Regions from separate parts of the Stenotrophomonas sp. YJH_SMC_131 genome, predicted to be linked through region 2. Evidence: riboswitches for the same ligand, from Rfam matches in the RefSeq annotation. Region 2 holds a riboswitch; the other holds the start of a gene.
The links. Region 2 has a riboswitch for cobalamin ahead of AC5P56_RS18580 (epoxyqueuosine reductase QueH). Riboswitches for the same ligand answer to the same signal wherever they lie in the genome.

Region 1 (15,111 bases), on a different contig from region 2:
ACGCGGTCGCGGCGTATCTGGAAGCGGGCAGCTACGAGCACCACCTGCATCGCATGCGCCGGCTGTACCGCGAACAGGTGGGACGGCTGCGCCAGCTGGTGGCCGAGCACTTCCCGGCCGGCACCCGCGCCACCGAACCGCAGGGCGGATTCCTGCTGTGGCTGGAACTGCCGGGCGTGGATACGCGCGAGCTGTTCGAGCGAGCGCTGCAGGAGGACATCGTGTTCATGCCCGGCCAGGTCTATTCACGTGGCGCGCGATACCGCCACTGCCTGCGGCTGTCGTGCTGCCAGACCCTGGATGCGCGCTTCATCGGCGCGGTGGAACGACTGGGCGCGATCGCACGGGAGCTGGCGGCCGCAGCACGGTAGTGCCGGCCGCTGGCCGGCAACATCGGGATCACCGGGTGGATGCGGTTGCCGGCCAGCGGTCGGCACTACCCAGGATCACTCGAGCAGGTGCGCGCTCAGCGCTTCGCCATCCGCACCCGGCAGATGCGGCAGCCGTCCCCAGCACGGCATCGGCAGGCGCTGCTGCAACGTGGCGATGTTCTCATCCTGGCGCTGCATCGCCGGGTCGATGTGGTTGCCGATCCAGCCCAGGCACTGCACGCCGCTGGCCTGCAGCGACTGCGCAGTCAGCCGCGCATGGTTGACGCAGCCCAGCCGCATGCCCACCACCAGCAGCACCGGCAACTGCAGTGCTCGCACCAGGTCCAGCTGGTCCAGCGTGGCCGAGACCGGCGCCAGCCACCCACCGACGCCTTCCACCACCACGATGTCGGCCTGTGCGCGCAGTCGCGCGAACGCAGCCACGATCGGCGCCAGTTCCACCCGCACGCCGTCCTCGGCAGCGGCCAGCTCCGGTGCCAGCGGCTGCCGCAGCGCATACGGGTTCAGATCGGCATAGTCCGGCACCGGCCAGCTGGCCGCCTGCAGCGCCAGCGCGTCTTCGTTGCGCAGGCCCTGCCCCAGGTCTTCGCTGCCGCTGGCCACCGGTTTCATGCCCACCGCGCGCAGGCCGCGCCGGCGCAGCGCCTGCAGCAGCGCGGTGCTGGCCGCGGTCTTGCCGATCTCCGTATCGGTGCCGGTAATGAACAGGGCGGGCGGCAGCGTAGCGGGCAACGGCATCGATGGGCTCCAACAGGGCAACAGAGCGTGCATTATCGCCGGCCCGGCGCGCTTGCTAGACTGCGGGCATGTTCGCCAATGCCTCGCTTACCGGCAGCAAGCCGGAACAATACGCCCAGCTGCTGGAACAGGCCCGTGGCCTGGTCTACGCCGAGTCCGACCGCATCGCCAACGCGGCCAACCTCTCCGCACTGGTCTACCACGCCCTGCCCGACCTGAACTGGGTGGGTTTCTACCTGTACGACGGCACGGAGCTGGTGGTCGGCCCGTTCCAGGGCCTGCCGGCCTGCGTGCGCATCCCGCTGGACAAGGGCGTGTGCGGTGCCGCCGCCAGCCAGCGCGTGACCCAGCGCGTGGACGACGTCGATGCCTTCCCCGGCCATATCGCCTGCGATTCGGCCTCGCGTTCGGAACTGGTGGTGCCGCTGCTGCGCGGCGATGAACTGATCGGCGTGTTCGACATCGACAGCCCGAAGATCGGCCGCTTCGATGCCGATGACCAGGCCGGCCTGGAAGCCATCGCCCGCGTGTTCGTCGAGGCGCTGGGATGAGCGCACCGAAGCTGCGCAACATCGGCCCCAAGAGTGCAGCGTGGCTGCGCCAGGTCGGCCTGCGCAGCCGCGAGGACCTGGTTGCGACCGGCGCAGTCGGCGCCTTCGTCAAGGTCAAGCGCGCCGGCTTCAAGCCCAGCCTGAACCTGCTGTACTCGCTGGAAGGCGCGCTGCTGGACTGCCACTGGCAGGAACTGAGCGAGCCGCAGCGTGAGGCGCTGGTGCAGGATTACGAAGCACGCATCGCCGCGCATCCGCTGAAGGCGGCCGGCCCGGCGTCGGGTCCGGTGCATGAGCAGCGCTTCGATGCCGACGATGACGCGGAAGACAGCGTGACCGAGGATGCGGACGAGGATTGACCGCACCGGTAGTGCCGGCCGCTGGCCGGCAACTGCGTGGTCTTTTCAACATTCCTGAGACTGCCGGCCAGCGGCCGGCACTACCGATGGGTTACGGCTGCTGCAGTTCCAGCAGCTCGCCTGCCAGCCCGGCTTCGCCACGTTCCAGCCGTACCCGCAGGCGCGTGCCGTGGTCGATGCGCAGTGCCCAGCACAGCGACATCGGCAGGCCGCAGACCTGCGACAGCACCATGCGCAGCGGGCCGCCATGGCTGACCACCAGCGTTGGCACCGGGTCGTCATCATCGAGCAGTCGATCCAGCGCGCGCGCGATACGCCGCTCGAAGTGGCCCCAGCTTTCACCGTTGGGCGGTGGGAATGCATGCGGATCGGCATGGAAGGCCGCCAGTGCATCCTCCGGCAGGTCGAACAGCGACTGCCCGTCCCAATCGCCGAAATCCAGCTCTTCCCATTCCTCCTCCGCTTCCACGTCCAGCCCGCGCGGGGTGGCCAGGGCCATCGCCGTGTGCAGCGAGCGCAGCCGCGGCGAACTGATCACCCGTTCCCAGGGCTGCGCAGCGTAGGCGTCGACCAGTTCCTGCGGCAGGCGGGCCAGCTGCGGTGGATCGCTGCGGCCATCGAGGAACTCATCGCGACCGTTGCCGGCATGGCGGACCAGGTCGAGGATCATGCGTGCGTCCTGTACAGGCAACGCGGGAACAGCGGAAAACGGGCGGACATCGGCAACGGCACCACGGGATCGAGGGACCATTCTAAGGGCACAGCAAAGGCAGTCGGGTACGCTCGACGCTACGGGCCGCCTGCGATGCCGTAGACTGCGCGCACTTCCAGGTGACCTGCGGCCACGGCCGGCAGGTTGAAACGGGAAGCCGGTGACGCGTGAATCCACGCCAGGCCGGCGCTGCCCCCGCAACGGTAAGCACGTCAGTTCCAGGCAACAACGCCACTGTGCCGCAGGCATGGGAAGGCGCCTGGACGGTGGCCTCGCGCCACCCGGCGGCAAGCCCGGAGACCGGCCCGGAAGCCTCAGGTCGCGGTGCGGTGGGCATGGCGCTGGATGACCGCAGCCTGCGCTGCGGCGTCGGCGCATGCCTGCCTTCGCGGCTCCTCCCCTTCGCCACGCGGGCGTGCGTGGCACCTGGAGTCCCCCATGAAGCTGCAGTCCCGAATGCTGTCCCTGGCCGTGCTGGCCGCCCTGCCCGCGCTGGCCCAGGCCGCCGATGACACCACCGCGCTCGACCAGATCCTGGTCACCGCCACCCGCACCCCGATCGCCCTGCAGGACAGCATCGCACCAGCCCAGGTGATCGACCGCGCGCAGATCGAATCCAGTCAGGCCACCTCGTTGCAGGAACTGCTGCGCGGCCGCGCCGGCATCAACCTGACCAATGCCGGCGGGCTCGGCAAGCAGAGCTCGCTGTTCCTGCGCGGCACCAACTCGGGCCACACCGTGGTGCTGGTCGATGGCGTGCGCATCAACAGTGCCGACCTCGGCCTGGCCATGTACCAGGACCTGCCGCTGGCGCAGATCGAACGCGTGGAAATCGTGCGCGGCCCGCAGTCCAGCCTGTACGGCGCCGACGCCATCGGTGGCGTGATCCAGATCTTCACCCGCCGCAACCAGGGCGATTTTGCTCCGCACTTCCAGCTCGGTGGTGGCAGCAACGGCCTGCGCGAAGCCAGCGGCGGCATCGGAGGTGGCACCGAACGCGGCTGGTTCGGCGCCGACATCGCCTACCAGCATTCCGATGGCGTCGATGCCTGCCGTGGCTCGGCGACGCTGTTCACCGGCTGCTTCGCCGACGAACCCGACCGCGACGGCTACCGCAACCTGTCCAAGAGCCTGCGTGGCGGCTACACCTTCAACGACCAGTGGAATGTGGAAGGCAGTGCGCTGCGCGCCGACGGCAAGAACCACTACGACGGCTATTACAACTACTCGGAAACCCGCCAGCAGGTGCTGGCCGGCAAGGTGCGCTACACCCCGTCCGGGCGCCTGGCGTTCACCGCCAACGTCGGCCGCAGCGACAACGAATCGGACAACTTCGGCGACTTCGGCGCACGCGGCAGCGCGCAGACCCACCGCGACAGCGCCTCGCTGCAGGGTGACTTCACCTTGACCGGAAGCCAGCTGCTGAGCACCGGCGTGGACTGGAGCGAAGACAACCTGGACGGCAGCAGCGCGGGCTACCTCGTCGACAGCCGTCGCAACACCGGCGTGTTCGTGCAGTACCAGGGCCGCTTCGGCCGCCATCAGCTGCAGGCCAGCGCACGCAACGACGACAACCAGCAGTTCGGCAACCACGCCACCGGCAGTCTCGGCTGGGCAATGCAGCTGGACCACGGCCTGCGCGTCAATGCCAGCTACGGCACCGCCTTCAAGGCACCGACCTTCAGCGACCTGTACGACCCGTGGAGCGGCGTGCCGACGTTGAAGCCGGAGAAGTCCAAGAGCGCCAACCTCGGTGTTTCGCAGCAGGGCCAGGGCTGGCATTGGGGCCTGGACGTGTACGAGACCCGCATCGATGACCTGATCACCTACGATGCGTCCACGATGAAAATGCAGCAGGTGGAGAAGGCGCGCATCCGTGGCGCCGAACTGACCGGTGGCGTGCTGCTGGCCGGCTTCGACCTCAACGCGCAGCTGAGCTACACCGACCCGCGCAACCGCACCCATGGCAGCACCCAGTTCGACAACTGGCTGCCGCGCCGTGCACAGCAGACCGCGCGCCTGGACGTCGACCGCCGCTTCGGCGATTTCCGCGCCGGCCTGACCGTGCAGGGTGCAGGCAAGCGCTATGACGATGCCGCCAACGCGGTGAAGGTCGGTGGCTACGGCACGCTGGACCTGCGCGCCGAGTACGCGCTGACGCCGGCGTGGTCGCTGCTGGCACGTGCCGCCAACGTGTTCGACCGCCGCTACGAGACGGTGGCGTGGTTCAACCAGCCCGGCCGCGAGTACCAGCTGAGCGTGCGTTACCAGCCGAAATGAAGGCGCGCGCCGGGCATCGCCCGGCACCGATCTACTGTAGAGCCGAGCCCATGCTCGGCTCACGCAATGAAGCAGCCGAGCGTGGGCTCGGCTCTACACCCGAACGCCCGCGGCCAACCCCGGCAACTCACGCAGGTCGTCAATCACCGCCACCGCCTGTGCGGTGGCCAGGTCCAGGCCACGCGGATAACCGTAACGCACCAGTGCGATCGGCATGCCCGCCTCTTCGGCGGCGCGGTAGTCGGTCAACGAATCACCCACCATCAGGCAGGCATCCACCGCCAGCCCGAAATGCGCAGCGATGTGCCGCAGCGGCTCACCGCTGGGCTTGCGCTGCGGCAGCGAATCGCCGCCCAGTACCAGCGCGAACGCATCACCAATGCCCAGGTGCTGCAGCAGTGGCGGCACCAGCGCTTCGGGCTTGTTGGTGCAGATCGCCAGCGGAACAGCGCGTGCACGCAGCTGCATCAGCGCTTCGGCCACGCCATCGAACAGGCGCGGGCTGCGCAGCAGGCACTCACGGTAGTGCACCATGAACACCGGCATCACTTCGGCCAGGTCGACCTCGCGACCCGCGGCATGCACGGCCTGCTCGACCAGGCGGCGCACACCGTCGCCGATCCAGCCCAGAACCGTGGCTTCCGGCACGCGTGCCATGCCGATGTCTTCCAGCGTGCGGTTCAGTGCTTCGGCGATATCAGCTGCGCTGTCGACCAGCGTGCCATCTAGGTCGAACACGACCAGCGGATAGGGATACGACAAGGGACGGCACCTGCACGACGTGGGGCCGCCCATTGTACGCCGCTGGTTTCTGCGCCGATCCGCCTCAACCGATCCGGCGTGCGCGGGTGGCCAGGAACGTGGGCAGGTAGCGGTCGATCAGGAAGCGCGGCTGCGGCTGCCAGTCTTCCATGAAGCGATCGATGACGAACCCCGCATCCAGCTGCCCGCCGATCAGTTCGGTCAGGCTGTGGCCAAAGGTCAGCGCATCGCCGCGGCCGAGTTTCGCCTCACGTTCTGCGGCGGGCAGGTCTTCCAGGTCCGAATAGGGAATGGCGTACTGCGGCCGGATCAGGCCCTGCGCATCGAGCTGCGGATCGCGCGCGCCGACGAACAGCACCGGGTTGTAGAAGCTGGCCATCAACATGCCGTCGCGCGCCAGCACGCGGCGGCATTCGGTCCACACCGGGCGCACGTCGGGTACGTACAGGTTGGAGATCGGATGGAACACCACGTCGAAGCTGTCGTTGGCGAATACGTGCAGGTCGCGCATGTCGCCCTGCACCGTGCGCAGCTGCAGGCCATCGCGCGCCGCCACGCTGCGGTCCTGTTCCAGCTGCCCGTCGGAGAGATCGAACACGGTGACGTCGGCGCCCGCAGCGGCCAGCACCGGTGCCTGCTGGCCCCCGCCCGAGGCCAGGCACAGGATGCGGCGGCCACGCACATCGCCCAGCCAGTCCAATGGCAGCGCGCGTGGGGTCAGATGCACCTGCCAGCGGCCTTCGCGCGCGGCGGCAATGGTTGAACTTTCCACCGGGCGCGACCATTCGCGCACTTCGCTGGCCTGGCGGTCCCAGGCAGCACGGTTGTGGTCGATCAAGGCCTGTCCATGGTTCATGTGTTCTCCTTGCCCGGTGGGCGCCAATCCAGATCCTGGAAGGCCGGGCTGGCGAAACACTCGGCCAGGTAGTCCAGGAATCGCCGCATGATAGCGGGCTGCTGTCGCCGTGACGCGTACACGGCATGAATGCCGAGTTCGTCCAGGCTGAATTCGGGCAGCAGTTCGATCAGCTCGCCGGTACGCAGCAGCGGCGCCACCTGGTAGGTCGGCAGCATGGCGATACCGGCACCGGCCCGCACCGCCTCCAGCAGCAGCGAGGCCTCGTTGGCGCTGATGTTGCCGCCCACCGCCACCGACAGCGAACGGCCGTCCCGGTGCAGCTGCCACAGGCTCTTGCCGACGTAGTGGTGGGTCAGGCAGTTGTGCGCGGCCAGATGCTCGGGAGCAGTCGGCGTGCCGCGTGCCTGCAGGTAGGACGGCGTCGCGCACAGCACCGAGCGGCAGGTGGCCAGCCGCCGCGCGATCAGGCTGGGATCGATCTGGCGCGCGATGCGCACGGCCAGGTCCACCCGCTCCTCCACCAGGTTGACCGTGCGGTCGACCAGCAGCAGCTCGATGCGTGCCGCCGGATGGCGCGCAACAAAGCCGGCCACCGCCCGCGCCAGGTGGCTCTGCCCGAACGACACGCTGGCAGTCACCCGCAGCGTGCCATGCGGCTCGGGATCATCGCTGGCCAGCTCGCCCTGCAGTTCCTCGCCGATCGCCAGCATCTGCCGGAAGCGCGCCAGTGCCGCCTCGCCGGGCCCGGTCAGACTGACCCGGCGCGTGGTCCGGTGCAGCAGGCGTGCGCCCAGCCAGCCCTCGACCTCAGCCAGGTAGCGGCTGACCATCGCCCGCGACATGTCCAGCACCTCTGCCGCCGCGGTCAGGCTGCCGCGCTCGGCCACCTCGACGAACACGGTCATGGCGGTCAATCGGTCCATATGCTCGATCCATGCAACAAACAAGCGCGTTATACGCTGTTTTTCGAGCGACTGCAGCGGCCTAGAGTGGCGCCATTCCCACCCCACAGCGCCCCACGGAGTCCTGCCATGAAGATCGCCCTCGTTGGTTCCACCGGCAACATCGGCCGCCAGATCGCCCGCCACGCGCTGGCCCGCGGCCACGAACTCACTGTCATCGTGCGCAGCGCGCAGGACCTCCCGGCCGAGCTGGCCGGTGCCCATCCGGTGATCGCCTCGCTGGATGACCAGGACGCGCTGGTTGCCGCCATCGCCGGCCACGACGTGCTCGCCAGTGCCTACGGCCCGCGCCCGGGCGATGACATCGGCCGCGTCGGCGAGGTCGCCGCGCAGCTGGCGGCTGCCGCGCGCAAGGCCGGCGTGCCGCGCCTGGTGGTGGTTGGCGGTGCCGGCAGCCTGGAAGTCGCACCCGGCGTGCAGCTGGTCGACACCCCCACCTTCCCGGAGGCCTACAAGCCGTACGCGCTGGCCCACCGCGAGGCGTTCAACCGCCTGCAGGCAGTGGACGACCTGGACTGGACCTTCTTCTCGCCGGCCGCCGAAATCGGCCCGGGTGAAGAGCGCGGCCAGTACCGCGTGCAGCCCAAGGCGTTCCTGGCCGATACCAGCGGCCACAGCCGCATCAGCTACGCCGACTATGGCGCGGCGTTCGTCGCCGAACTGGAAGCGCACGCGTATCCGAAGCAGATCATCACCGCAGCGTATTGATCCACGCACGTCCCATGTAGAGCCAAGCCCGCGCTCGGCTCTACGCGAACATGCAGCCGGGCATTGGCCCGGCTCTACACAAGGAATTCCCATGCGTACCGCTGCCCTGCTGCTTCCCCTCGCCCTGGCCGCCAGCTTCACCAGTGCGCCGCTGCTGGCCGCACCGGCCACCACGGCGCCGGCGGCGGCGACGAAATCCCAGCTGCACCTGCAGACCTTCCATCCCGGCCCGCAGGCAATGTTCTCGGTGTCCTCGGTGCTGATCGAAGGCCGCCACGACGGGATCCTGGTCAATGCGCAGTTTGGTGCCAGCGATGCGCGCAAGCTGGTCGAGCTGATCCGCGCCAGCGGCAAGCAGCTGACCACGATCTACATCAGCCACGGCGATCCGGACTACTACTTCGGCCTGGCCACCCTGCAGGACGCCTTCCCGCAGGCACGCATCGTCGCCACCGCGCAGACCGTCGCCCACATCCAGCAGACCCAGGCCGGCAAGCTGGCCTACTGGGGACCGAAGATGGGTGCCGACGTGCCCGCGCGCATCGTGCTGCCGCAGGTGCTGGATGGCGATGCACTGCAGCTGGAAGGCCAGCGCCTGCCGCTGATCGGCCTGGATGGCCCGACCCCGGACCGCACGGTGCTGTGGGTACCGTCGCTGCGCGCGATCGTCGGTGGCATTCCGGTGGTCGCCGGCGAGCACGTGTGGATGGCCGATACGCAGACGCCGAAGTCGCACACCGACTGGCTGCAGACCCTGCAGCGGTTGCAGGCACTGAAGCCGAAGGTGGTGGTGCCGGGGCATTACGCGCCGGGTGCGGCGCTGGATGCCAGTGCGTTGCGCTTCACCGCGGACTACATCCGCGCGTTCGATGCCGAGACGGCAAAGGCCAGGGACAGTGCGGCGCTGGTGAAAGCAATGCAGTCGCGCTACCCGAAGCTGGATGGCGTGGCATCGCTGGAGCTGAGTGCGAAGGTGGCCAAGGGCGAGATGCAGTGGCCTTAAGGTAAAGGGTTGTTTTGCAGGGCTGCGCCCTGCACCTGCTCAATGCAACGGCAACAGCTGGATATCTGTGGGTTGGCGGGGTGGGCCCGATGGCAGGGGACGCCGTGAACCCGTCCATGGGGGCTTGGTCGCGGCATCCATGCCGCTCACACCCCTGCCATCGGACCCACCCCGCCTTCGACAGATCTCGGCAATCTGCTGGGGTCGGATCCCGTTGCTGCGCAATGGGCTCTGACCCCGCCTTTGCCGATCAGAGGGATGTGGAATCGCTCGGTCCGTGCTCGAACAATTCCCCCTGCACCACGGCCTCCTTTTCGCGGAACCCACCCAGCCCGACGCCGACCAGGCGGTAACGCGTCTCCGCCGGCAGGTCGACGCGGGCGCGCAGGGCCAGTGCGATGTCGCGCAGTTCTTCCATCGATTCCGGCGGGCGCTCCGGGGTGAAACTGCGGGTGAGGATGCGGAACTGCGCGGTCTTCAGCTTCAGCACCACGGTGTGGCCGACGCGTTCGGTCTTGCGCGTGGCATTCCAGGTCTTCTCCGCCAGTTGCACGATCGCCTCGCCCAGGTCTTCCAGCAGCAGGTCCTCGGCAAAGGTGTCCTCCGAGGAGATCGACTGTACCTGCTGGTCCGGTTCCACCGCCCGCTCGTCGATGCCGCGTGCACGGTTGTACAGGCTGCGGCCGAAACTGCCGAACGCCTCTTCCAGGTCGACCAGGGACCACTGCCGCAGGTCGCCGCAGGTGACGATGCCACGCGCGGCAAGTTTGCCTTCCATCACCTTGCCGACGCCGGGTACCCGGTTCACCGGCAGCGGCAGCAGGAACGCGTCCACCCGCTGCGGTGGAATCACGAACTGGCCATCGGGCTTGCGCCAGTCCGAAGCGATCTTGGCCAGGAACTTGTTCGGCGCGATCCCGGCTGAAGCGGTCAGGCTCGTCTCCTCGCGGATCTGCGCACGGATGGTGCGGGCGATATCGGTGGCCAGTTCGATGCCGCTCTTCGGCTCGGTCACGTCCAGGTAGGCCTCGTCCAGCGACAACGGCTCGACCAGGTCGGTGTGGCGCAGGAATATCTCGCGTACCTGGCGTGACACCGCCTTGTAACGTGCAAAGTCCGGCGGCACGAAGATCGCGTCCGGACACAGGCGTTCGGCGCGCAGCGCCGGCATCGCCGAACGCACGCCGAACACGCGTGCCTCGTAGGACGCCGCACACACCACCGAGCGCGCGCCGCGCCATGCCACAACCACCGGCTTGCCGCGCAGTGACGGATCGTCGCGCTGCTCCACCGACGCGTAGAACGCGTCCATGTCGACGTGGATGATCTTGCGCAGTCGGGTCATGTCAGGCGGAAAGGGCGGGGGCGTGTCGAACGGGCCACACGCCGAAGTATGGTCGTTGCACATCAACAGGATGCGCGTATTCCATTGAAAACACTACGGTTGCGTACGGTTGAAATGTTTGATCGGCGCAGTTTCCACGGGCATCCTCGAACGCTTGTTTCCCTGTTTCCCCGCTTCCAGGATTGTGCTTCATGACCCGTCTCCACGCGTTCAACCGCGAACAGCTGCTGGCCAGCGCACGCGGTGAACTGTTCGGCACCGCCGCCGGCCGTTTGCCCAACGATCCGATGCTGATGTTCGACCGCATCACCGACATCCACGAGGACGGCGGACCGCACGGCAAGGGCATGGTACGCGCCGAGCTGGATATCCGCCCGGACCTGTGGTTCTTCGGCTGCCACTTCATCGGCGACCCGGTCATGCCCGGCTGCCTGGGCCTGGACGCCATGTGGCAGCTGACCGGCTTCTTCCTGACCTGGCTGGGTGCCCCCGGCAAGGGCCGCGCACTCGGCTGCGGCGAGGTGAAGTTCACCGGCCAGGTACTGCCGGACGCCAAGCTCGTGCGCTACGAGATCGACATCAGCCGTGTCATCAACCGCAAGCTGGTGATGGCCCAGTCGGACGCCCGCATGTACGTGGATGACCGCGAAATCTACAGCGCGCGCGACCTGCGCGTCGGCCTGTTCACTGAAACCGGGAGCTTCTGATGCGTCGCGTCGTCATCACCGGCATGGGCATCACGTCCTGCCTCGGCAATGATCTGGATACCGTTTCGGCCGCGCTGCGCGAAGGGCGCTCGGGCATCACCGCCTTGGCCGACCATGCCGAAGCAGGCCTGCGCAGCCAGGTCGGCGGTCGCGTCGACCTCGATCTGGAGGCGCTGATCGACCGCAAGCAGAAGCGCTTCATGAGCGACGCGGCGGCCTTCGCTTACCTGTCCATGCGCGATGCCATCGCCGATGCCGGGCTCAGCCCCGAGCAGGTCAGCAACCTGCGCACCGGCCTGATCGCCGGTTCCGGCGGCGGCTCCAGCGAATGGCAGATCGGCGCGGTCGACCTGCTGCGCGAACGTGGCGTGCGCAAGGTCGGCCCGTACATGGTGCCGCGCACAATGTGCTCGACGGTCTCGGCCTGCCTGGCCACGGCCTACCAGATCAAGGGCGTCAGCTACTCGCTGTCGGCCGCCTGCGCGACCTCGGCGCACTGCATCGGCGCTGCCGCGGACATGATCCGCCACGGTGCGCAGGACATCATGTTCGCCGGTGGCGGTGAAGACCTGCACTGGTCGATGAGCGTGATGTTCGATGCGATGGGCGCGCTGTCGACCAGCTTCAACGAAACCCCGGCCAGCGCCTCGCGTCCGTACGACAAGGACCGCGACGGCTTCGTCATCGCCGGTGGCGGCGGCATGCTGGTGCTGGAGGACTACGACCACGCCGTTGCGCGTGGCGCGCACATCCATGCCGAGCTGATCGGCTACGGCGTGACCTCCGATGGCGCCGACATGGTCGCGCCGTCCGGCGAGGGCGCGGTGCGCTGCATGAAGATGGCACTGCAGGGCGTCGATCGCCCGTTGGACTACCTCAACACCCACGGCACCTCGACCCCGCTGGGCGATGTCACCGAGCTCAACGCGATCCGTGAAGTGTTCGGCGATGCGGTACCACCGCTGTCCTCGACCAAGGCGCTGTCCGGCCATTCGCTGGGCGCGGCCAGCGTGCACGAGGCGATCTACTGCCTGCTGATGATGCGCGATGGCTTCGTCGCCGGTTCGGCCAACATCGGCGAGCTGGACCCGAAGGTGGAGAGCTTCCCGATCCTGCGCGAGAGCCGCGAGCAGAAGCTGGACACGGTGATGTCCAACAGCTTCGGCTTCGGTGGCACCAACGCTGCGCTGGTGTTCGGGCGGGTGTGATTGAACAGGTGTGCCGACCAACGGTCGGCACCCACCAGAAGATGTGGAGCCGAGCCCATGCCCGGCTCAGTGCCAACCAAGGTCGGCACCCACCGCTACTTCGGCAGCAGCGGCAGCAGCAGGGCGTGCGCGTCCACCAGCGAGCCGACGATGCGGTGGCCCAGTGCGCGCAGCTCTTCATCCGGATGCACCAAGTCCGGCACCTGGATCACGGTCATGCCGGCGGCCAGTGCGGCCCGCGTGCCGGCCGGTGAATCTTCCAGCGCCAGGCAACGTTCGGGCGCCTGGCCCAGCCGCTGCGCGGCCAGCAGGTAGATATCCGGCGCCGGCTTCGGCCGCGCCACATCACCACTGGTGATCACGGCATCGAAGTACGGCAGCAGGCCTGCGGCCGCCAACTTGCGGTTGGCGCGCGGCTGCCGCGTGGTGGTCGCCACCGCACGCGGTACCGCGTGCGCCTTCAGCAGCTCCAGCAGCTCCAGGATGCCCGGCCGCAGCGGCAGCCCGGTCTGCGTGCGTGCTTCGTACAGCTCATGGCAACGTGCCGCCACCGCGTCGATCAGGCTGTCCTCGATGCCCTGCGCGCGCAGCAACACATGCGTATCGTGGTCGCCGAGGCCGACCATGCGCAGGAATACCGCTTCCTCCAGGCCCAGCCCGAATTCGTCGGCGGCCTCGCTCCAGCAGGCCAGCGAGACCCGCTCGCTGTCGATCATCAAACCGTCCATGTCGAAGATGACGGCGTCGGGCAGGAACGGCAGCGCAGCGAAGGGGGTCATGGAGCGAACAACGTATCCAGGTCGGTGGAAGTGAGCTGCCGCCATTGCCCTTCGTCCAGCCCCTGCAGGTCCAGCCCGCCGACGCGGCTGCGGTGCAGGGCCTGCACGTGGTTGCCGGTGGCGGCGAACATGCGGCGTACCTGATGGTAGCGGCCTTCATGCAGCACCAGGCGTGCGCGACGCGCCTCCAGCACTTCGAGTTCAGCCGGCAGCAGGGGCGTCTTCTCGGACTCCAGCATCAGCGTACCGCTGGCGAACAACGCCACTTCGTCGCCGCGCAGGTCCTCGCTCAACTCGACTTCGTAGACCTTCGGCAGCTTCGACTTCGGCGAGATGATCCGGTGCAGCAGGCCGCCATCGTCGGTCAGCAGCAGCAGGCCACTGGTCTCGCGGTCGAGGCGGCCCACCGTGGACAGCACCGGATCACGGTCGCGGAAGCGCGGCGGCAGCAGGTCGTAGATCAGGCGGCCGGTGTCCTTGGTCGAACAGGTGTAGCCGGCGGGCTTGTGCAGCGCGATCGACAGCCCCACCGGCGGGTCCAGCGGCTCGCCATCGACGCGGATCGCCTCGTGCGGCACCTGGTCATCGGCGTACAGCACCTCACCGTCGGCGTCGGTGACGCGGCCTTCGCGGAACATCCACTGCACCTGCTTGCGGCTGCCATAGCCCAGGTTGGCGATGAGCTTGACCAGCTTCACTTGCCCTTCCCCTTCACTGCTTCAACCAGCTTGAAACCGTCGCGCTCGGCGACCACGCGCACCGCACCGAAGCTGTCGTTGAGGGTGTGCTCGTACGGCAGATGGCGGTTGGCCACCACGTACAGGCGCCCGCCCGGGCGCAGCGCCTGCGCGGCCACGGCGATGAAGCGCTGGCCGATGTCCGGGCGGTCGGCACGCGACGGCGTGTGGAACGGCGGGTTGCTGATGATGACGTCGTAGCCCGGCTCGATGCCGGCGGTGACGTCGCGCCACAGGAAGCGCAGCGGCAGCGCGCGCGGCGGCGGCGCCAGGTTCAGTTCGGCCAGGGCCAGCGCACGCTGCTCGGCCTCGTACAGGTCCAGCGCGGTGATCTTCGGGCAGCGTTCCAGCAGCTCGCGCGAGAGATAGCCGTAGCCTGCGCCAAGGTCGGCGGCGCGGCCGGCCAGGTCGGCCGGCAGGTGCTCGGCCAGCAGCGCCGATGCCGGATCGATGCGGTCCCAGGCGAACACGCCCGGGCGGCTGAGGAAGCGTCCGCCCATGATCGGGCGCACCGCATCCAGCGCCGACCAGCGCTTGGCCAGGTCGGCGTCGTGCTGGCCCTGCAGCGGGGCGGTCCAGTACACGCGGCAGTGGTTCTTGGTCAGGCAGCCGCCGAGGCCGGCCAGCTGCTTGAGGTCGCCTTCACCGGAGCGCGCGCCTTCGTTGTTGGCCTGGCAGGCAACGATGTGGCCGCCCTCGGCGACCAGCGCCAACGCGCGGGCGAACAGCGCACGGGCTTCTTCACGCTGGCGCGGTGGCAGCACCAGCACCAGCGGGTAACGGCCCTTGCCGGCCACATCGTCCAGCTGGCCGCTGACGGTCCAGCCGGCGGCCTGCTGCAGCGGCTGCGCGAACGGGGCAAAGCTCTGTTCGCAGTGCAGCTCGCGGTTGCCGGCCGCTTCGCGCAGCGGCCAGCCATCGCGGGCACGCAGGAAAGCCACCGGGCCCTCCGGCCAGCGCAGGGCGCCTTGAGAGAACGGCAGGAGCAGGGTCTGCAGGGGGGCGTCGT
Region 2 (15,111 bases):
CGGCGAAACCGCCTGCCTCGAACTGGACGGCCCGGCCGGCCCGCTGGAAGTGGTCGTCGACCTGCCCAAGGCCGATGTGCCGGTGCAGCCGATCGTGGCCATCGTCTGCCATCCGCTGTCCACCGAAGGTGGCACCCTGCACAACAAGGTGGTCACCATGACCGCCTCCACCCTGCGCGAGCTGGGCATCGCCACGGTGCGCTTCAACTTCCGCAGCGTGGGTGGTTCGGCTGGCACCTTCGATGGCGGCGTGGGCGAGCAGGATGACCTGAAGGCCGTCGCGGCCTGGGTGCGCAGCCAGCGCCCGGATGACCGCCTGTGGCTGGCCGGTTTCAGCTTCGGTGCGTTCGTGTCGCTGAAGGCCGCCGCCACGCTGCAGCCGGAAGCGCTGATCTCGATCGCGCCGCCGGCCGGTCGCTGGGATTTCGACGGCATCGCGCCGCCGGCGCGCTGGCTGGTGATCCAGGGCGAGCAGGACGAGATCGTCGACCCGCAGGCCGTCTACCAGTGGCTGGACACGCTGGACGCCCCGCATGAGCTGGTACGCATGCCCGAGACCAGCCACTTCTTCCACCGCAAGCTGATCGACCTGCGCGGCGCGCTGACCCACGGCGTCAAGCACTGGCTGGGCGCGGCGGCATGAGTGCACCCGAGCTGACCCCGTCGCAGCGGTATGCGGAAGGGGTTGCCCGTGGCGACTGGCAGAACGATCCGGCCCAGCATGCGGCGCTGGCCGAGCTGGACCGCATCCACCTGGGCCTGCTGGACAGTGCCGAGGATGGCTGGCTGGACCGCCTGTCTTCGTTCTGGAAGAAGCCCGAGCCGATCAAGGGCCTGTACTTCTGGGGCGGCGTCGGCCGTGGCAAGACCTTCCTGGTCGACCTGTTCTACGACGGGCTGCCGATCAAGCAGAAGTACCGCACCCATTTCCACCGCTTCATGCGCAGCGTCCATGAGCGCCTGCGCGAGCACCAGGGCCAGAGCGACCCGCTGGCGAAGATCGCCCAGGAATGGCGCAGCAACCTGCGCGTGCTGGTGCTGGATGAGTTCTTCGTCACCGACATCGGCGATGCGATGCTGCTGGCGCGGCTGCTCGAGCGCCTGTTCGCCGAGGGCGTGACCCTGGTCACCACCTCCAACACCGCAGTGGAGAACCTGTACCTCAACGGCCTGCAGCGCGAGAGCTTCCTGCCGGCCATCGGCCTGCTGCAGCGCTTCTGCGTGGAGCTGTACGCCGAAGGTACCGAGGATTACCGGATGCGCGCGCTGACCCGCTCGCCGGTATACCGCGCACCGCTGGCGGCCGACAGCGACGACTGGCTGGCCACGCGCTGGAACGAGCTGAGCGGCGGCCAGCCGGCCAAGCCCGGCAACATCGAGATCGAGGGCCGCAAGATCCCGGTGCGTGGCCGCGGCAAGAGCATTGCCTGGTTTGACTTCGCCGCGTTGTGCGAGGGCCCGCGCGGCCCGTCGGATTACATCGAGATCGCGCACGAGTTCAACACGGTGCTGCTGGGCGGCATTCCGGCGTTCGATCGCCTGAACGAAGATGCCGCGCGCCGCTTCGTCAACCTGATCGATGAGCTGTACGACCGCCACGTCAACCTGGTCTGCACCGCCAGCACCTCGCCGATCGAGCTGTACACCGGCCAGCGCCTGCAGGGCGCGTTCGAGCGCACCGCCTCGCGCCTGATCGAGATGCAGAGCGCCGAATACCTGGGTACCCCGCACCGGGCGTGAGGGCGGTTTACTGTAGAGCCGAGCCCACGCTCGGCTGCTTCTGGATGATGTGCCGAAAGGGAGCCGAGCATGGGCTCGGCTCTACAGCAGCGCCGCGCAGCTATCGGGAAGGCGCCACCGCATTCCCACGCGGCCGCTCATCCGGCCCGGCCGACACCTGCAGGCCCGAGCCATCGCCGTGCTCCACCCGAACGCTCTCGCTGCGCTCCAGCAGCCGCAGCGGTTGGCCTTGGTAGCGCACTTCCAGCGCGTCATGGGTGTCGGCCAGCGACTGCACCAGCGGGCACAGCGACTGTGCTTGGGCCTCGATGCGTTCGGCGCGGCCTTCCAGCTGCTGTTCCATCTGCGCGTCCAGACGGTCGGCGCGTGCCTCCATCGCATCGCTGCGTCCGGTGAAGATCTGCCACAGCATGCTGCGGGCGATGGAGGCGGACAGCGACTCGGCCATGTCCTGCACCTTGGCCTCGAAGCCTGGCCCGAACACAGCCTGTTCCCAGTAGCCCTTGCCCAGCGTGCCGCCGATCCAGTCATCGGCCTGCCGGCGCAGGCGCCGGACCTTGCGGCTGTTGGCGGTACCGGTGAGGCCTTCATAGACCCCGTCGAGCACGTCGAAGCTCAGTTCGCTCACTTCATGGGCCAGCGCCGTGGCGGCCGGCATCAGCTGCCGTGCCCCGGCCTCCATCTGCCGAAGGCGGGCCGCGTCGGCCTCGCTGACCAGCACGACCGTGTCGTCCAGGCTCAGCACGCCATCGTGGAACACCACCTCATGCGGTGCCTGCGGGCCATGCCGCAGCCAGATGCCACCGCTGTCCACCAGCACGTCATAGTCGGTGTGGATACCGCACTGGTCCGCGCGCAGCTTCGGGGTGTCAGCGGCAATTGCAGGTACGGTGACCACAGCAGCCAACAGGGCCAAGGCGGGTGCTGACAGGCGCATGGTGGAATCCTTTCCGGTCATTGCAGGACCCCAGCATCCCGCGTTCGGCAGGCGCCGTCACCCGCCGAAAGTCACTGCGCGATGGCGATTCGTCCGGCCATACCGGCTTTCCCACCGGCTGCCCACCACCTATCCACAGGGTTGTCCCTAGCCAGTTTCATCACTGTCATGTGAAGCTGTCATTGTTCCGTTTTCGCGGTGCGTTGTGCCACCGCAATGACGCCTTTCGGACTTGACTGCGCAGCCCGTTCCGGCAGGTCTGAAGCGTCTGATCAGGGCGCCGATGGCACGATCCTTGCGGCGCAAGGGATTGCCGAATTTCACTACATTTGGCGTTGACGGACCCCATTACCCCCACTATCTTGTGGCCGTCGGTCGCAGCAACCCCCATTCCAGGGGTTGCCCCGGGGTACCCATCCGCGATCGTCAACGGCAGTGGCAGGCGCAGGGTCTCATCCCCTGCGACGCCGTCCTGCCATCCTGGGCTGTCATGTCCCGGGCCGCGTCACCCGATGCATCGAGCACCCCCAAATCACGCCAAGAGGACACACGCCGTGAGCACCGAATCCAGCGCCACCATCGAGAAGGAAAGCGAATTCCTGTTGACGTCGCCGCCGACGGCCAACGCGATGAGTGTGACCAAGCGCAATGGGACCACCGAACTGGTGGACCTGAACAAGATCGTGCGTGCGGTGCAGCGTTCCTCCGAAGGCCTGCACGCCGTCGACCCGATGCGCGTGGCCACCCGCACCATTTCCGGCCTGTACAACGGTGCCACCACCCGCGAGCTGGACGAACTGTCCATCCGCACCGCCGCCCTGCTGATCGGTGAAGAGCCCGAGTACGGCCGTCTCGCCGCGCGCCTGCTGGCCAACTACATCGCCAAGGAAGTCTCGGGCCAGGAAATCTACGCCTTCTCGCAGTCGGTCAGCCGTGGCCATGAAGTCGGCCTGATCAACGACCGCCTGCTGAACTTCGTGCAGACCAACGCACGCAAGCTCAACGATGCCATCGACATCTCGCTGGACCTGAACTTCGATTACTTCGGCCTGCGTACCCTGTACGACCGTTACCTGCTGCGCCACCCGCACACCCGCAAGGTGATCGAGACCCCGCAGCAGTTCTTCCTGCGCATCGCCAGCGCGCTGAGCGAGGACGTGTCCGAGACCCTGGCGCTGTACAAGCGCATGGGCAACCTGGACTACCTGCCGTCCAGCCCGACCCTGTTCAATTCCGGCACCACCCACGAGCAGCTGTCCTCGTGCTTCCTGCTGGACTCGCCGCAGGACTCGCTGGAATCGATCTATTCCAAGTACGGCGACATCGCCCAGCTGTCGAAGTTCTCCGGCGGCATCGGCGTCAGCTACACCCGCGTGCGTTCGCGTGGTTCGCTGATCAAGTCGACCAACGGCCATTCCAACGGCATCGTGCCGTGGCTGAAGACCATGGATTCGTCGGTGGCCGCAGTGAACCAGGGCGGCAAGCGCAAGGGCGCGGCCTGCGTGTACCTGGAAACCTGGCACGCCGACATCGAGGACTTCCTCGAGCTGCGCGACAACACCGGTGACGAAGCCCGTCGTGCGCACAACCTGAACCTGGCCAACTGGGTGCCGGACCTGTTCATGAAGCGCGTCGAAGCCGACCAGGAATGGTCGCTGTTCGATCCGCGCGTCGTGCCGGAGTTCACCGACCTGTTCGGCGAAGCCTTCGAGCAGGCCTACCTGCAGGCCGAAGCCCAGGGCAAGGCCAACCGCACCATCTCCGCGCGCAAGCTGTATGCCCGCATGATGCGTACCCTGGCCGAGACCGGCAACGGCTGGATGACCTTCAAGGACAAGTGCAACCGCGCCAGCAACCAGACCCTGCGCCCGGGCAACGTGATCCACCTGTCCAACCTGTGCACCGAAATCCTGGAAGTCACTTCCAACGATGAAACCGCCGTGTGCAACCTGGGTTCGATCAACCTGGGCAACCACTTCGACGAGCACAACGAGTTCGACTTCGACAAGCTGGCCGAGACCGTTCGCCTGGCCGTGCGCCAGCTCGACCGCGTCATCGACCTGAACTTCTACCCGATCGAAACCGCCCGCCGCGCCAACCTGCGCTGGCGTCCGGTCGGCCTGGGCTGCATGGGCCTGCAGGACGTGTTCTTCCGCAAGCGCCTGCCGTTCGACAGCGCCGAAGCCCGCGCCCTGTCGAAGAAGATTGCCGAAGCGATCTACTTCCACGCGCTGGAAACCTCCTGCGAGCTGGCCCAGGAACGTGGCAAGCACCCGTCGTTCAACGACACCCGTGCCGCCGGTGGCGAACTGCAGTTCGACGCCTGGAACGTGGTGCCGGAAGACACCGCGCGCTGGGATGCCCTGCGCGCCCGCATCAAGGAACACGGCCTGCGCAACTCGCTGATGATCGCGATCGCCCCGACCGCGACCATCGCCTCGATCGCCGGCTGCTACGAGTGCGTCGAGCCGCAGGTGTCCAACCTGTTCAAGCGCGAGACCCTGTCCGGTGACTTCCTGCAGGTCAACCGCTACCTGGTCAACGAGCTGAAGAAGCTGGGCCTGTGGACCGCCGACATGCGCGATGCCATCAAGCTGGCCGAAGGCTCCATCGCCGGCGTGGCGCAGATTCCGGAAACGCTGCGCGAGGTCTACCGCACCGCGTGGGAACTGCCGATGCGTTCGCTGATCGACATGGCCGCCGAGCGTGGCGCCTTCATCGACCAGTCGGCCTCGCTCAACCTGTTCATGGAAAGCCCGAACATCGGCGCGATGTCCTCCATGTACATGTACGCCTGGAAGCAGGGCATCAAGACCACCTACTACCTGCGTTCGCGCCCGGCCACCAAGATCGCCAAGACCACGGTCAGCGCTGCGGCCCCGGCCAAGGTGTTCAGCCCGGACGAAGCCATCGCCTGCTCGCTGGAAAACCCGGAAGCCTGCGAGGCCTGCCAGTAAGACACCGCGCGGTGGGTGCCGACCGTTGGTCGGCACTCGAACACCTCGCACCTGTAGAGCCGAGCCATGCTCGGCTGCGGAAAAACACCCACGGTAGCGCCGGGCCACGCCCGGCGGCTCACCCAGGAATTCAAGGAAACACCCATGGCCGACAAGCCCAAGCAGATGCTGCTCGATCCCGGTTTTGAACTGACCCTGCGCCCGATGCGCTACCCGCAGTTCTATGACATGTACCGGAATGCGATCAAGAACACCTGGACGGTGGAAGAGATCAACTTCCAGATCGACATCACCGACCTGCACAGCAAGATGTCGCCGGGTGAGCGCCACCTGATCCACCGCCTGGTCGCGTTCTTCGCCACCGGCGATTCGATCGTGTCCAACAACCTGGTGCTGAACCTGTACCAGCACTTGAATGCGCCCGAAGCGCGCATGTACCTGTCGCGCCAGCTGTATGAGGAAGCACTGCACGTGCAGTTCTACCTGACCCTGCTGGACAACTACCTGCCGGATCCGGAAGAGCGCGCCAAGGCGTTCTCGGCGGTGGAGAACATCGACTCGATCAAGAAGAAGGCCGATTTCTGCTTCAAGTGGATCGACTCGATCCAGGACCTGACCCGCATCGAGACCCGCGAACAGCGCCGCCAGTTCCTGCTCAACCAGATCTGCTTTGCCGCCTGCATCGAAGGCCTGTTCTTCTTCGCTGCGTTCGCCTACGTGTACTACTTCCGTTCGCGCGGCCTGCTGCCGGGCCTGGCCTCGGGCACCAACTGGGTGTTCCGCGACGAGAGCGCGCACATGGAGTTTGCGTTCGAATCGGTGCGCGTGGTGCGTGAGGAAGAGCCGGACCTGTTCGACGACGAGATGAAGCAGCAGGTCTACGACATGCTGGCCGAAGCCATCGAATGCGAAGTGCAGTTCGCCGAGGACGTGCTGTCCGGTGGCGTGGCCGGCATCTCGACCCGCGACATGCGCCAGTACCTGCAGCACTGCGCCGACCAGCACTTCGCCAAGCTGGGCATGGAAAAGAAGTACAACGTGCGCAACCCGCTGCCGTTCATGGAACTGCAGGACGTGCAGGAGCTGACCAACTTCTTCGAACGCCGCGTCTCGGCCTACCAGGTCGGCGTTCAGGGCGAAGTCGCCTTCGACATGAACTTCTGATCGAACTGGCCAGGCCTGCCGCAACGAAGAACCCCGGCCAATGCCGGGGTTTCTTGTTTCCGTAGCGTCGAGCCATGCTCGACTGCTGCTCGCAAGAAAGTCGAGCATGGCTCGACTCTACAATCAGCGCCGCCCTTCCACCGCCATGCGCACCGCCAGCCCGGCCAGCACCGTGCCCATCAGCCAGCGCTGCACCATCTGCCAAGTGGGGCGCGCGGCCAGGAAGCCGGCGATGCTGCCGGCGGTCAGCGCGATCATGCCGTTCACGCTGACGCTGACCAGGATCTGGGTGGAGCCCAGCACGATCGACTGCATCAGCACGCTGCCTTCGCCGTCCGGGTGCAGGAACTGCGGCAGCAGCGACAGGTACATCACCGCCACCTTCGGGTTCAGCAGATTGGTCAGGAAGCCCATCGTGAACAGCTTGCGCGGGCTGTCCTGCGGCAGGTCGCGCACCGCGAACGGCGAACGGCCGCCGGGCCTGAGCGCCTGCCAGGCCAGGTACAGCAGGTACAGCGCGCCGCCGATGCGCAGCGCGTCGTAGGCGAACGGCACGGTCATCAGCAGGGCGGTGATGCCCAGTGCCGCACACAGCATGTAGAACACAAAGCCCAGCGCCACCCCGCCCAGCGAGATCAGGCCAGCCATCGGCCCCTGGCAGATCGAGCGCGAGATGACGTAGATCATGTTCGGCCCGGGCGTGAGCACCATGGCCAGCGAAACCAGCGCAAAGGCCAGCAGGTCGGAAGTGGCGGGCATGGGCAGTCCTGGCAGTGGGCGTGGCGCAGTGTAACGCCTGCCGCAGGCGCGGCCTGCGCAGGCACCGCTGCCGGGTGACCGTTGCACGTGCATGCCGATGGCCATCACGCCGGTCGCTTAGAATCCGCAGCACCCCACACCGAAGCACCCCCATGACCCCGATCCCCGAGACCGTGCCGCCCACCGAAGTGCGCATGGCTGAAATCGTCTTCCCCAACCACACCAACCACCTGGGCACCCTGTTCGGTGGCCAGGCATTGGCATGGATGGACAAGGCCGCGTTCCTGGCCGCCGCCCGCTATTCGCGCCGCACCGTGGTGACCGCGCGCAGCGACCAGGTCGACTTCAAGCTGCCGATCCGCATCGGCCAGATGGTGGAAACCATCGGCCGCATCGTCGAAGTCGGCCGCAGCTCGATGAAGGTCGAGGTGGAACTGGTCGCCGAAGACCTGCACAGCGGCGAGCGCAAGCTGTGCACCCGCGGCCACTTCGTGATGATCGCGCTGGACGAGGAAGGCCACCCGATCGCGGTGCCGCCGCTGCCGGCCGCCTGAGACCAGCGGCTGAACCGGTGCTTGCGGGGGCGCTGCGGCGCCCCCATCTGGCAGCCATGACCCCGCCACTGACCGACTTCATCGACCGCGCCGAGCGCCTGTTCGTGCTGACCGGCGCGGGTTGCAGCACCGCCTCGGGCATACCCGATTACCGGGACGCCGACGGCCAGTGGAAACGCACGCCGCCGGTGACCTACCAGGCCTTCATGGGCGAGGCGACCACCCGCCAGCGTTACTGGGCGCGCAGCCTGCTGGGCTGGCCGCGCTTCGGCCTGGCCCGGCCCAACGGCACCCACCAGGCCCTGGCCGCCCTGGAAAGCCGCGGCAAGCTGCAGGTGCTGTTGACCCAGAACGTGGACGGCCTGCACCAGCGCGCCGGCAGCCGCAACGTGATCGACCTGCATGGCCGCCTGGATCTGGTGCGCTGCATGGGCTGCGAGCGCCGCAGTGGCCGCGAGGATTTCCAGCAGCGGCTGCTGGACGCCAATCCCGGCTGGGACGCGCTGGAGGCCGGCATCGCCCCCGACGGTGATGCCGACCTGGAGACCGATTTCTCCACATTCGTGGTGCCCGATTGCCCGCACTGCGGCGGCGTGCTGAAGCCGGACGTGGTGTTCTTCGGCGAGAACGTGCCGCGCGAGCGGGTGGCGGCGGTGCACGATCATCTGCAGCAGGCCGATGCGGTGCTGGTGGTGGGCTCGTCACTGATGGTCTATTCCGGCTTCCGCTTCGTGCAGGCGGCGGCGAAGGCAGGATTGCCGGTGGCGGCGCTGAACCGCGGCCGCACCCGTGCCGACGACCTGCTGTTGTTCAAGGATGAGCGGGACTGCGCTGAAGCCTTGTCCGGTTGGGTGGCGGGCTGAGCCGAGCGTCGGCTCGGCTCTACAAGGGGCTGTTCGGCGCTCGGCGGCATGATCGGCTGCGAAACAGCGATCCATCCAGACGGTTGATCCAGAAGCCGCGCAGCGGTGCAATACACACCCCCTACGTCGTTCATCACCCCCTTGAGCCAGCTGTTTTCGCCGATCTCGTTCGGCCCCCTGACCCTGTCCAACCGCATCGTCATCGCGCCGATGTGCCAGTACTCCGCCGAAGACGGCCGCGCCAGCGACTGGCACGCCATGCACCTGGGCAACCTGGCGCAGTCCGGCGCCGGCCTGTTGATCCTGGAAGCCACCGCGGTCGAGCCGCGCGGCCGCATCAGCTGGGCCGACCTGGGCCTGTGGGATGACGGCACCGAGGCCGCGCTGGCACAGGTGCTGGCCAGCGTCCGCCGCTGGTCGCCGATGCCGCTGGGCATCCAGCTGGGCCATGCCGGCCGCAAGGCATCCACCGCCCGCCCGTGGGACGGGGGTGGCCAGTTGCCGGCCGGCGATGCGCGTGGCTGGGCCACCGTGGCGCCGTCGCCGCTGCCGTTCCATGCCGCCGATCCGGCACCGCAGGAACTGGACGAAGCCGGCATCGCCGAGGTCATCGCCGCCTTCGCTGCCAGTGCGGTGCGCGCCGAGCGCCTGGGCTTCGAGCTGATCGAGCTGCATGCCGCGCACGGTTACCTGCTGCACCAGTTCCTGTCGCCGCTGAGCAACCGCCGCACCGATGGTTACGGTGGGTCGCTGCCGAACCGCCTGCGCCTGCTGGTGGAAGTGTTCGACGCGGTACGCGCGGCGGTGTCCGACAAGGTCGCCGTGGGCGTGCGCATTTCCGCCAGCGACTGGGTCGAGGGTGGCTGGGACCTGGTGCAGAGCGAAGCACTGGCCCAGGTGCTGGACGCGCGCGGCTGCAATTTCCTGCATGTCTCCAGTGGCGGCCTGGACGAGCGCCAGAAGATCACCGTCGGCCCCGGTTACCAGGTGCCGTTCGCGGCGGCGATCAAGGCCAAGGTGCGCATGCCGGTGATCGCCGTGGGCATGATCACCGAACCGGAGCAGGCCGAATCGATCCTGCGCCATCGCCACGCCGATGCCGTGGCCCTGGCGCGCGGCATCCTCTACGACCCGCGCTGGCCGTGGCATGCCGCCGCCGCATTGCGCGACAGCGTGGAACCGGCGCCGCAGTACCTGCGCTGCGAGCCGCGCGATGCGCGCGGCGTGTTCAAGGCGCGCTGAGGCTCACACCCGCCAGGCCGGCGCCATGCCGGCCCGCAGGTGCTCGAACAGCGCGCGGATCTTGGCGGTGAAGTCGCGGCGATCGCTGACGCAGAAATAGACCTCCATCGGCTCCGGACGCCACGTGCTGTCGGCGCCGAACACGGCCTGCAGGCGTCCATCGCGCAGGTAGGGCTCGGCCACGAACGCAGCCAATCGCGTGATGCCGGCACCGGCCGCCGCCAGCGACGCCAGCGCATCGATGTCATCGCAGACCATGCTCGGCGGTAGCACGGCGTCCACACGCTGGCCGTCCTTCAGCAGGCCCCAGCGCAACGGCCGGCCATCGGTGGGGAAGCGGTGCAGCAGCCCGCGATGGCTGCCCAGATCCGATGGTTCCTGCGGGGTGCCATGGGCCTTCAGGTAGGCCGGCGAGGCGCAGAACACGAACGGTACGCGTGCCAGCTGCCGTGCGACCACGCCGTCTTCCAGCTGCGCGCCGATGCGGATGCTGGCATCCACCGCCTCTGGACCATGCTGCACGGCGCGGTCGGTCAGCCGCAGTTCCAGCTGCAGCTGCGGGTAGCGTTGCTGCAGTGACGGCAGCAACGGGGCCAGCACGTGGCGGCCGAACGCGCTGCTGCTGGCGATGCGCAGCGGCCCGGCCGGTTCGATATCACCGGAGGTGACCATCGCCTGCGCGCGCGCCAGGTCGGCCTCGATGTGGCGGACCTGCGCCAGGTACAGCGCGCCGGCCTCGCTGAGCGCCAGCTGGCGCGTACTCCGGTTCAGCAGCCGTACGCCCAGATGCGCTTCCAGCCGGTTGATGTTCTGGCCGACTGCGGTGGCGCTGATGCCAAGGATGCGGGCCGCGGCGGCAATGCTGCCGGTCTCTGCGGTGCGGGTGAAGCTGCGGATCAGTTGCAACAGGTTCATGACCGACCAGCTTGCCACGGTGATGGCCAAGTATCGCTTGGGACTGAACCAAGCGGTTCGGTTGCATCGGTGATCATCCGGCTGCTGGACAGGAAGCTGCCCTACACTGTGGCGATGCGCCCCGATTCCATCCTCACCCTGTCCTGCCCCGACCGTACCGGCATCGTCTACCGCGTGTCCGGCCTGCTGTTCGACCACGGCTGCAACATCCTCGACGCCCAGCAGTTCGGCGATGAGGAAAGCGGCCGCTTCTTCCTGCGCGTGCATTTCGACCGTGACGCCGGCCTGCCGCTGGAGACCGTGCACGCCGCGATGGCCACGCTTGCCGAAGGCTTCGGCATGGACTGGCAGCTGCATGATGGCCGCCGCCGTGCACGCCTGCTGGTGCTGGTCAGCAAGCAGGGGCACTGCCTCAACGACCTGCTGTTCCGCGCCCACAGCGGCCAGCTGAAGGTCGACATTGCCGCGGTGGCCTCCAACCACGCCGACTTCGCGCCATTGGCCGCGTCCTACCAGGTACCGTTCCACCACCTGCCGGTAACCGCCGATACGCGTGCGGTGCAGGAGCAGCAGATCATCGACCTGGTCGAGCGCGAGCGCATCGACCTGGTGGTGCTGGCGCGCTACATGCAGATCCTGTCACCCACGCTGTGCCGCGCGCTGGCCGGCCGTGCGATCAACATCCACCACAGCTTCCTGCCCAGCTTCAAGGGCGCGCAGCCGTACCACCAGGCACACGCGCGCGGGGTCAAGATCATCGGCGCCACCGCGCACTACGTCACCGAGGATCTGGACGAAGGACCGATCATCGAACAGGACGTGGCCCGCGTGGATCACGCCATGGCGCCGCGCGAGCTGGTGCGGCTGGGCAGCGATACCGAATCGCTGGTGCTGGCACGCGCCGTGCGCCGCCATGTGGAGCACCGCATCCTGCTCAACGGGCATCGCACGGTGGTGTTCCGGTAACGCGCTGCCCCTTCCGGGTCAGCCGGGCATGGCCCGGCACTACCGTTGTGGGTCAGGCGGTCGCGATTCCCGCCTTGCCCAGCGCCTCGCGCACCATCGCGTCGTTGGCTTCGGTCACCGGCCGGGTCAGCTCCCACAGGAACTTCACCCGGAAGCCGGACTTCACCGCGTCCTGCGCGCTCCACAGCACGCAGTAATCGCGGGCCAGGCCGCATACGTGCACTTCGCGGATGCGGCGTTCGTGCAGCCAGCCGGCCAGGCCGGTGGCCGGGCGCTCGCCATCGGGGCCGTGGTTCTCGCGGAAGGCGCTGTACGAATCCACCCGTTGGCGCGTGCCCTTGCGCAGGATCAGGTCGGCCACGGTCCAGTCCACGCCCGGGTGCAGCGCGGCACCGGCGCTGCCCTGCACGCAGTGGTCCGGCCACAGCGTCTGCGGCTGCGCGTGCAGCAGGATGGTCTCGAAGGGGCGTTGGCCGGGGTGCTGGCTGGCGAACGAGGCATGGTCGGCCGGGTGCCAGTCCTGGGTCGCCACCACGGTGCGGTAGCGGCGCTGCGCCAACAGATCGGCGATCGGTGCCACCAGCGCATCGCCTTGGTCGCAGGCCAAGGCGCCACCGGGCATGAAGTCCGGCTGCAGGTCGATCACCAGCAGGGCGACATCGGCGGGCAGGGCGGTCATGGCAGGTCCGCTACAACAGAAGGGGCGACCAGCGTGGCCGCCCCATGCCTGCACGTCAATCGCCCTGTGGCGTCCCAGCGTCCTGCCCGTAGTACAGCAGGCCGATCCTGATCCGCTCGCGGCCATTCTCGCGGCGATGGCGGTTGGCATCGCGAAGCGAGTACACGCAGCCGCAGTATTCCTGCTGGTAGAACTGCTCGCGCTTGCTGATCTCGATCATGCGGCTGGCGCCGCCGCCTTTGCGCCAGTTGTAGTCCCAGTACTGCAGGCCTTCATAGCGCGACGCCGCACGGATCCCGCAGTCGTTGATCTGCGCCATGTTCTTCCAGCGCGAGATGCCCAGCGACGAACTGATGGTGTCGTAGCCGTGCTCGTGCGCATACAGCGCGGTGCGCTCGAAACGCATGTCGAAGCACATCGTGCAGCGGATACCGCGTTCGGGTTCGTTTTCCATGCCGCGCGCACGGCTGAACCAGTTGTCGGTGTCGTAGTCGCAGTCGATGAAGGGAATGCCGTGCTGCTCGGCGAAGCGGATGTTCTCCTGCTTGCGCAGCTCGTATTCCTTCACCGGGTGGATGTTGGGGTTGTAGAAGAAGATCGCGTAGTCGATCCCGGAGGCGGTGATCGCCTCCATCACTTCGCCGGAACAGGGCGCGCAGCACGAATGCAGCAGCAGGCGCTTGCCGTCGGCGGGCAGGGTCAGGGTGGGGCGTTGGAACTCGGTCATCGTCAGGTACCGCATGGACCGCCGGCAACGGCGGTGGCCCATGCATCAGTGCGTGGGTGAACGGGTCTGGCCGGATACCGTGAACAGGACGCGCGCGGCCACACCGCCTGCACGCGCAGGACGAGGACGGCCCCGGCAACCTCCCCGCGGAGATTCCAGGTCGAGTCAGGGGACGGTCGTGTCCCCCGGCCGGGGCCGGTATTCGGGCTGATGGACACGGGCCGCAGCCCACCTACTACCCGCCGCTTCCCAGGCGCGAGCCCAGTGCTGTTGGCAGGATTCGTTTCCATTCACCGCTGCGGGGCAGCTCCGGAATGGACGCGCGAGGCGCCTTCACCGGATTCCCGTTTAAATCCCTCCCCGCGCCGCAGCGATGGGAGGGATACCTTCGGCGTGTGCAAGGTGGACCTGTTGGTGGCGCCGGTCAAGAGCGCAGGGGTCAGAACCCGCTACGCTGCAACGGGATCCGACCCCAGCGGAAGGAAGGGGTCGGATCCCGCTGCCACGCAGCGGGCTCTGACCCCGGTCGGGATGCACCTTCAATGCCCCACGGCCGCCCGCGTGCGGATGTCGTCCAGCCGCTGGTCGTGCAGCAGGCGGCCGTTCTCCCACACGGTCACCATTGCGTCCTCGAAGCCGTCCGGCAGGGTGTCGTCGCCGTTGGCCGGCAGTGGCACCGTATGCAGGCTGCCATCGTCCAGGCGGCGCAGCAGGCGCATGCGGCCACGCTTGCTGGCCTTGCCGGCGTCGGTGACCGGATCCTTGTAGACGTCAATCCACCCGCCGTCCACCCGCGCCGCCGAGCACTTCAGTGCGAACTTCTGCGTATCGCGGTCCAGCCGCTGCAGCAGCGCACCGCCCATGCCGAAGGCCACGTTGTCGGCGGCGTAGCCGTCGTCGGTGATGCGTTGCAGGATGGTGCGGATGGTATCCGGGTTGATGCCATCGCCCTGGATCACCCGCACGTGGTTGAGCACGCGGTAGCCCTTGCCGTTGAGGCTGTGGCCGAACGCTTCATCCAGCCGGCGCAGGCTTTCGGCCACCACCTCCACCGGGTCCCCCGAGTCCGGGCGGATGACCAGGGTGGCGCCCGAGGCGATCACTTCATCGCGCAGGGTGGTACCCCAGTGCTCGCTGATGGCGCGGTAGATGTCATAGCTGTCCGATACCACCGCCACGATCGCACCGGGCGTGCCGAACTGGCGCAGCATGTTGCGGTAGGCGTCCACCTCGCGCTCGCGGCCCCAACTGGTGATGGTGCTGTGCTCGGCGGCGGGAATCGAATAGCCGGCCATCGGCGCGTGATAGTGCGCGCGCGCCAGGCACAGCGCCGATACGGTATCGGTGCCGAGGAAGTTGACCAGGTGTGCGGCACCGCCCAGCGCGGCCGATTCCAGGCTCGATACACCGCGCGCGCCGAAGTCATGCAGCTTGAACGGCAGCTGCCCCTGCGGGTCGTCGCTGGTCTGCTGCAGGAACGCGGCAATGGTCTGCCGTGCGTGCCAGCTGATGGTGGCCACGGTGACCGGGTACCACACGCGCAGCAGCAGCGTTTCCAGGTACGACGGCACCCAGAACGCTGCCGGATCGGTCGATTCGATGGTCATC

Region 1: it holds a riboswitch for cobalamin, as region 2 does, so the genes downstream of both, btuB (TonB-dependent vitamin B12 receptor) here and AC5P56_RS18580 (epoxyqueuosine reductase QueH) in region 2, are expected to answer to the same signal.

The regions. Positions count from the first base shown of each region.
Region 1 covers NZ_JCAFRJ010000003.1:312,277-327,387, forward strand. The annotation lists gene AC5P56_RS08780 (aminotransferase-like domain-containing protein) at 1-371, shown strand, start outside; gene bioD (dethiobiotin synthase) at 447-1,130, opposite strand; gene AC5P56_RS08790 (GAF domain-containing protein) at 1,199-1,681, shown strand; gene AC5P56_RS08795 (TfoX/Sxy family protein) at 1,678-2,040, shown strand; gene AC5P56_RS08800 (histidine phosphatase family protein) at 2,132-2,710, opposite strand; cobalamin riboswitch at 2,853-3,075, shown strand; gene btuB (TonB-dependent vitamin B12 receptor) at 3,191-5,032, shown strand; gene gph (phosphoglycolate phosphatase) at 5,126-5,794, opposite strand; gene AC5P56_RS08815 (class I SAM-dependent methyltransferase) at 5,859-6,650, opposite strand; gene AC5P56_RS08820 (LysR family transcriptional regulator) at 6,647-7,576, opposite strand; gene AC5P56_RS08825 (NAD(P)-dependent oxidoreductase) at 7,685-8,323, shown strand; gene AC5P56_RS08830 (MBL fold metallo-hydrolase) at 8,415-9,326, shown strand; gene dinB (DNA polymerase IV) at 9,577-10,671, opposite strand; gene fabA (3-hydroxyacyl-[acyl-carrier-protein] dehydratase FabA) at 10,863-11,378, shown strand; gene fabB (beta-ketoacyl-ACP synthase I) at 11,378-12,586, shown strand; gene AC5P56_RS08850 (HAD family hydrolase) at 12,682-13,365, opposite strand; gene AC5P56_RS08855 (pseudouridine synthase) at 13,362-14,063, opposite strand; gene AC5P56_RS08860 (class I SAM-dependent methyltransferase) at 14,060-15,111, opposite strand, start outside.
Region 2 covers NZ_JCAFRJ010000010.1:111,827-126,937, reverse strand. The annotation lists gene AC5P56_RS18640 (alpha/beta hydrolase) at 1-643, shown strand, start outside; gene zapE (cell division protein ZapE) at 640-1,740, shown strand; gene AC5P56_RS18630 (DUF2884 family protein) at 1,841-2,677, opposite strand; gene AC5P56_RS18625 (ribonucleoside-diphosphate reductase subunit alpha) at 3,232-5,634, shown strand; gene AC5P56_RS18620 (ribonucleotide-diphosphate reductase subunit beta) at 5,779-6,798, shown strand; gene AC5P56_RS18615 (LysE family translocator) at 6,922-7,557, opposite strand; gene AC5P56_RS18610 (acyl-CoA thioesterase) at 7,710-8,111, shown strand; gene AC5P56_RS18605 (NAD-dependent protein deacetylase) at 8,168-8,974, shown strand; gene AC5P56_RS18600 (NADH:flavin oxidoreductase/NADH oxidase) at 9,116-10,216, shown strand; gene AC5P56_RS18595 (LysR family transcriptional regulator) at 10,220-11,131, opposite strand; gene purU (formyltetrahydrofolate deformylase) at 11,246-12,097, shown strand; gene pncA (bifunctional nicotinamidase/pyrazinamidase) at 12,150-12,776, opposite strand; gene AC5P56_RS18580 (epoxyqueuosine reductase QueH) at 12,832-13,518, opposite strand; cobalamin riboswitch at 13,680-13,909, opposite strand; gene AC5P56_RS18575 (nicotinate phosphoribosyltransferase) at 14,043-15,111, opposite strand, start outside.